DNA from 2 places in the Variovorax sp. 278MFTsu5.1 genome. Region 1 is predicted to be linked to the other one. Evidence: riboswitches for the same ligand, from Rfam matches in the RefSeq annotation. Region 1 holds a riboswitch; the other holds the start of a gene.
The links. Region 1 has a riboswitch for cobalamin ahead of ABL844_RS18080 (TonB-dependent receptor domain-containing protein). Riboswitches for the same ligand answer to the same signal wherever they lie in the genome.
Positions count from the first base shown of each region.

Region 2: another riboswitch for cobalamin. It lies ahead of ABL844_RS13245 (TonB-dependent receptor); the one in region 1 lies ahead of ABL844_RS18080 (TonB-dependent receptor domain-containing protein).

Region 1 covers NZ_CP157622.1:3,885,416-3,888,811, forward strand. The annotation lists gene ABL844_RS18080 (TonB-dependent receptor domain-containing protein) at 1-1,880, opposite strand, end outside; cobalamin riboswitch at 1,977-2,233, opposite strand; gene ABL844_RS18085 (ClcB-like voltage-gated chloride channel protein) at 2,288-3,396, shown strand, end outside.
Region 2 covers NZ_CP157622.1:2,849,640-2,853,035, reverse strand. The annotation lists gene ABL844_RS13245 (TonB-dependent receptor) at 1-1,539, opposite strand, end outside; cobalamin riboswitch at 1,782-2,083, opposite strand; gene ABL844_RS13240 (hypothetical protein) at 2,177-2,401, opposite strand; gene ABL844_RS13235 (hypothetical protein) at 2,556-2,960, shown strand; gene ybaL (YbaL family putative K(+) efflux transporter) at 2,983-3,396, opposite strand, start outside.

The sequences.
Region 1 (3,396 bases):
CGGCCGGCATTGGCGTACAGCCGCGCGAACTGGTAGTCCTTGTTGCCCACATTGTCGACGCGCGCGACGAGGTTGATGTCGCGCGTGATCTGCGTGGTGGCCGACAGGTTCAGCACGGTGTAGCCGCCGAGCTTCACGCTGTTGGCGGCGTCGTCGTAGCGGCGGCTGGAAGTCTGCACCTCGGCGCCCAGCGTCCAGCCCGCGATGCGCCAGTCGGCGCCCAGGGTGGCGTGGCGCTGAGCGCGGCGCGCCAACAGGTTGTGGGTGGCGAGGTCGCGCGGGTCCTGGAAGTCGAAGGAGCCGCGCAGCGTGACGTCGCCGATGCGGTGGCTGCCCGAGAGCGTGACGCCCTGGTAGCGCGCGCGGGCGGTGCTGGCGTAGCAGCCGAAGGACGATGCGCAGCCCTTGGCCGAGCCGTCGAACACGATCAGGTTCTGCACGCGGTTGGCGTAGGCCACCACGCCCAGCTGGGTCGCACCCTCGGTGTACTGCAAGCCCAGCTCGAGGTTGCGGCTCGATTCGGGCTTGAGCGTGGCCAGGCCGTATTCGCTGAAGCGCTGGTACAGCGTGGGCACGCGGAAGGCGGTGCCTGCCGACGCCGTGAAGCGCAGCGTCGGCGTGATGGCGTAGCCGTAGGCCGCGCTGCCGGTGGTCTTGCCGCCGAATTCGCTGTCCTTGTCGTGGCGCACGTGCAGCTGCAGCGAGTGCGGGCCCTTCACGAAGCCGTAGCCCAGCGAGACGGCGTCCTGCGAGCGGTCGCGCGCGAGCAGCTTCGAGGTGGTTGTGGGAGCGTTCTCCAGGGCGTCTTCGCGGCGCTCGAGCGTGGCGGTGACGAGGTGCGGGCCGAAGCGGAATTCGTTCTGGAACAGGTAGCCGCGCAGCCGGGTTTCGGTGCGGTAGAACGAAGGCTGCGTCTTGTAGACCTGCTGCGAGTCGGTCACCTGCACGCGGGTGCTGTAGACGTCGTTCCACCTGGCCGACCAGCTCAGGCCGGCGGTCTGCAGCGTGTTGCTCGAGATGTCGTTGGCGAACAGGAACGGCAGCCTGGTCCTGTAGGACACCGTGGCGTCGTAGCCGGCTTTGATGTCGCTGGAAAGCAGCGTGGCCTCGATGCGCTGGTCGGGCGTGATCTGGAAGCCCAGCTTCGCGTTGCCCGAGGTGCTGTTGTAGCCGTCGCGGTCGGGGCTGGTGAAGCCGTCCTTGGTCACGTTGCGCTTGCTCACGGGCTGCACGTTGTAGCCCTTGCTCTCCTCATGCGCGGCGCCGAAGGAATAGTCGAAGAGGCCCGACTTGCCGCTCACGCCGCCTTCGATCCTGCGCAGCCCCTTGCTGCCGAAGCCGATGCCGGCGTAGGGCGACACGCCCTCTTCTCCTCGCCTGGTGAAGAGCTGGATCACGCCGCCCACGGCGTCGGAGCCGTAGACCGCGGCGGCCGGGCCGCGCAGCACCTCGATGCGGTCGATCTGCGACAGTGGGATGCCCTCCCAGCCGGCGCCGCCGGTCGATTGCGAGTCGATGCGCACACCATCGAGATACACGGCTGTGAACCGCGTCTCGGCGCCGCGGATGAAGAGGCTGGTGGTGTTGCCCACGCCGCCGGAGCGCGAGATCTCGATGCCGGGCAGGCGCGAGAGCAGGTCGGCCACGCCGGTCGCGCCGCTGCGCTCGATGGCGTTGCTGTCGACGATGGAGACGTCTCCCACGAGCTCCGACAACGCCTGCGGGGTGCGGTTGGCGGTGACCACCGTCTCGCGCAGGGTGGAAGCCTCCTGCGCATGGGCCAGCCCGCCGAAGGCGGAAACCAGCGCCAGCGGCAGGCAGGCGTGGCGGAAGCGGCGCGCAGGAGCGCGGCCGCGAAAAGAGCAAACACGGGAAATCATGGATCAAGCGAACGAACGTCAATACCCCTGGCCGGCCTCCCCGCCGGCGCCTGGGCGCAATGGCCGCGCATGCGTTCGTCATTCATCTTCGACGCATGCGGCAGCCGCCTTGTTGGCCGGTATCCGGGCTGGCAGAACGACTCCTTGCCGCCTTCCCAGACGCCTGTTTCAGGGCATCCAGTGGCTTCGATGGAAAGGGGTTGGCGCCTTGCGGCACCGTCTGCTTGACCGTTGCGGGGGCAGCGCAGGCGGCTTCGGCCTTGTTCCGGCAAGAACCGGGGCGTTCACTCCTGCTTCCCGTTGAACTGCGCCGTGCGAACCACGGCGCGAGCACCAACGGCGGTGATTTTATGCGCTGGCCAACGGGGCTTAAGTCGAAAGTTGCGGCACCGCTAACATCGACGGCCATGATGCAGCCCGCCTCGGTCTTCCTGAATCTGCGTTCGGCGCTGCAGCGTCTCTTCGGTGTGTCGGGCTGGCAGTCGATGCTGCTGTGGTCCATCGTGGCGGGGCTGCTGGGGACGCTGGCGACCGAATTCTTCCGCGCGGCGCTGCTGGCCTTCGAGCATCTGGTGCTGGGGCCTGGCGAAGGGCTCGTGGCAATGGCCAGGCAACTGCCATGGTGGGCACGCATCGCCTGCCCCACGCTCGGCGGTCTGGTGGCGGGGCTGCTGCTGGTGCTGGCCAGGCGCGTGGCTTCGCGCAGCGCCACGTCGGACTACATGGAAGCCATCGTCCTCGGCGACGGGCGCATCCCGGTGGCGCAGACGCTGGCGCGCAGCGCGTCGTCGCTGGTGAGCATCGGCACCGGCGGCTCGATCGGGCGCGAGGGCTCGATGGTGCAACTGGCGGCGCTGGCTTCCTCGCTGCTGGGACGGGTGTTCCGCTTCCCGGCCGAACGGCTGCGGCTGCTGGTGGCCTGCGGCGCGGCGGCCGGCCTCACTGCAGCCTACAACGCGCCCATCGCGGGCGCCTTCTTCGTCGCGGAGATCGTGCTGGGCTCCATCGCGATGGAGAGCGTGGGGCCGATCATCATCGCGTCGGTGGTCGCCAACGTCGCGATGCGGGCGCTTCCGGGCTACCAGCCGCCTTACAGGATGCCGCCGTTCCCGGAGATCCACGGCACCGAGGTCGTGCTGTTCTGCGTGCTCGGCGTGCTGCTGGGCTTCGCGGCGGTGGGCTTCCTGCGTGCGCTGCAGGGCAGCCGGGCGCTGTTCTCGCGGCTGCCGCTCGCGCTGCCGTGGCGGCTGGCGCTGGGCGGGCTCGTCATGGGCGCGGTGTCGGTGCCGATGCCGGAGGTCTGGGGCAACGGCTACAGCGTGGTCAATTCGGTGCTGCACACGCCGTGGGCATGGACGCTGATCGCGATGGTGCTGCTCGCCAAAGCGGTCGCCACCATGGCAACGGCGGGCTCGGGCGCGGTGGGCGGCGTGTTCACGCCCGCGCTCTTCTTCGGCTGCATGATCGGCGCGCTCTTCGGCCAGGGTGTGCAGGCGCTGTGGCCAGCGGCGAGCTC
Region 2 (3,396 bases), 1.0 Mb from region 1:
GGCACCGCGGTTGTCCGCGAGCTGGCGCTTGTAGCCGACCTCGACCTGCCTGCCGGTGCTGAGGTCGAAGGCCGCCTGCGAGGCCGAGGTGGTCACCAGCGAGCCCAGCGGATCGGCCGCGCGCGCCACCTGGGCGTAGAACGACTGCGAGGCGTCGGGCGCGTAGACCACGCCGAGGCGGCCGGTGGCGTACTCGAAGGTCTTGCCGAAGTTGTTGGCGGCGTTCTGCAGGTCGGTGCGCGCGATCTTCGCGTGGTCCCAGCGCAGGCTGCCCACCAGCGACCACTGCTGGCTGAAGGCCAGCTTGTCCTCGGCGAAGAAGGCGTAGGTGCTGGTCTTGGTCTTGTAGCGCGGCGTGTAGGCCACGGGCGAGGCGTAGTAGCCGGGGCTGAAGACGAAGGGGTCGACCACCGAGCGGCCGCCGTAGGGCGAGTCGTTGATGTGCGTGAAGTCGATGCGGTTTACGTCGAAGCCCACGAGCACCTGGTTGGCCAGGCCGAAGAGGCCATGCCTGAAGGTGGCGTCGGTGCGGTTGCCGATCTGCTCCTGGTCGTGGCCGATCTCCAGGTAGTCGCCGCGCGTCACGCGCCGGGTGGTGGCGCTGTAGGTGTAGGTTTCGCTGTTGCGCCAGTGGCGCTTGCTCTCCAGCCGGTAGAGCTGGTTGCGCACCGTCACGGCGTCATTGGGCGTCCACTGGGCGTCGAGGCGGGTCCACTTGTCGCGGTACTTGATCTCGGCGTCGTCCACGTTGAAGTTCTGGCGCAGGGTCTGGCTGCCGAGGCGGCCATCGATCAGCGGTACGCCGTAGTAGCGCTGCGGCGACTGGCGGCCCTCGTCGTGCGAGAGCGTGAACTGCAGCTGCGGCGACACGTCCAGCCGCACGGCCGCGCTCACGGCCAGGCTCTCGGCCTCGCCACGCTGCATGAAGCCGTCGGTGTTGCGCTGGCTGATGTCGAAGCGGTAGGAGAGCCTGTCGTTGATCGTCCCGCCGCTGCCGAAGGCGACCTGGCGGGTGGCATCGGAGCCCACGGAAACCAGCGCCTCGTTGCGGATCGGGCCCTTCGTGGGCTTCCTAGGCACCACGTTGATCGCCCCGCCGATGGCGCCCTCGCCGTACATCACCGAGGCTGCGCCGCGCAGCACCTCGATGCGGTCGGCCGACCAGGTGTCGAAGGGAAAGGTGACGGTGCCCGCGCCCGCGTACAGGCGCGTGCCGTCGAAGAGCTGCATCACCGAGCCATGGCCCAGGAAGCCGCGCGCTCCCAGTGCGGTACCGCCATTGCCGGGGCCGGGCGAGCCGGTGATGCCGGTGGCGCGGGTGACGGCGTCGATCACCGAGACGTCGCCACGCGCACGGATGGTGTCGCCCGTCAGCACCTCGACGCTGGCCGGCGTCTCCAGCGGCGTGAGGCCGAGGCGGCTGCCGGTCTGCGTGGGCTCGTCGATGGCCAGCGGCGTGTGACGCTCGGCGTCCACCTGGATGGGCTTGAGCGTCTGGCCGTCGGGCGTCTGCGCGAAGACCGCCGCACAGGGGCCCACGGCGAGCCCCCAACCCAGTGAAAGACTCGAAAGACCTGAAAACCGCGCCCAGCGTCGCAGCCGTTGTAGCGACGCTCTTCTGCGATCGCTCCCTCGCGACGCATGACCCATGAAACCTCTCCTCCAGCCTGCGTCCCCGCAGGCTCCTGACCGTTGAAGGACGTGGCGGAAGAGGCGAAAGGGCTGCGGCGGCCCGCGGCGGGCGCGGTAGGCGGCTGGCCCGGACACGCACTCCCGCAGCGTCCGAAGGCGGTTGCGAAGGCCGGTATCCGGGCTTGCGGAGTGCCACTGCGTGCTGTTGGATGCACGCAGTGGCGGAAGCCCTCGCCTTCCCACGCCCAAGCGCAGTGGCTGCCCGTGCCAATCGAGGAGGCACGAGCCCGAGGGGTTCCAAATCCGCTGACCGTTGCGGGGGCAGCGCAGGAATCGGCGCGTCCATCGATCTCCAGAGAGAACGACGGCGCGGCTCACCTGCTTCCCGTTTAACCCCGTCGCCGTCGATCAGATGGATGGCGTGCGGGGCACCTTCGAACCGTGTGGTCCGGAACGGCGAGTAACCAATGAAAACTGCCGAACCGGAACGGCGGGATTATAGGTAGCGCCCCTCGGGGGCCGGCCCCGAAGCCGGCCGCCAGGCTCAGGAGGCCGGCTTGCCGTCGGGCCCGAACAGCCGCCGCATCATGGCCACGCCCGCCACCAGCGCGTTCGAATAGGTGGCGTAGGGCTCGTGGGCAGCCTCCAGGGGCACGTAGACATGGGTGGTGTCGCCGGGAGAGCCCTCCACGGCCTCCATCAGCACCCAGTAGAACTCCCCCTCCTCCAGCTCGTGGACGGTGAGTGCGATGTTTCTGGGAGAAGGCATGGAGCGAGGATGGCGTTGCTTGCTGACTGCTGAATGAATTGAACAGGCCAGGAAGGCGGGCGGTTGACAGAGCTTTCGGGGTTCTCCTACAGAGGCCCCTGCGGGTGCGACCTAATGTTGTATCCAGGGACTTCCACAAGAACCAGGAGGCAGCATGAAGCACTTCACCCTTGAACCCCGCATGCGCTCGAGCATCGGTGGCGCCTTCTACCCCACCGGCTACTCGATGGTGATGTTCCCGAGCGCGGAAGATGCCGACCGCATCGGCCACCGGCTGATCGAAAAGGGCGTCAGCGGCGACGAGGTCTACCTGCTCCCCGCCGAGACCGTGCTCAGCGAGATCGTGCCCACGGTGAGGATCGCCGACGATCCGCTGCCGTCCGCCGGCACCGACGCGGCAACCGTGCGCGCCTACGCCAAGCTGGCGCGCGAGGGCCACACCGGGCTGCTCGTCAGGACCAAGGACGGCGCGGCGGCCGAGCAGATGATGGAGCTGGTGCGCACCGTGCCCTACTCCATCGCCCAGCGCTACCGCACGCTGGTGATAGAAGACCTCTGAACCGGGCCGGCCTGACCGGACTTCAGGCCGGCACCGCCATCGACACCGCGCGCTGGACCACGTCGCGGGCCATGGCCTGGGCCAGTTCGTGCTCGCCGAGGAACACGGTGGCGGAGGTTTCCTGCGTGAGCAGCCGGGCCTCCTGCTCGTTGTGGCTGCGAATCACCGTCTGGATCGCCGGATTGAGCGTGTGCGCGGTTTCCATCATCTGCCGCACGTTCATGGCGTCGGGCGTGGCCACCACCAGCACGCGGGCGCGTGCGATGTGCGCCTGGATCAGCACCGCCGGGTCGGCCGCATCGCCCCAAACGGCGGGGGTGCCGGCCTCGCGCAGCTTCTCGACCAGTTCGCGGTTCTGCTCGGCCACCACGTAGGGAATGTCGTTGGCGTCGAGTTCGGCCGCGATGCGGCGCCCGACGCGCCCGTAACCCACCAG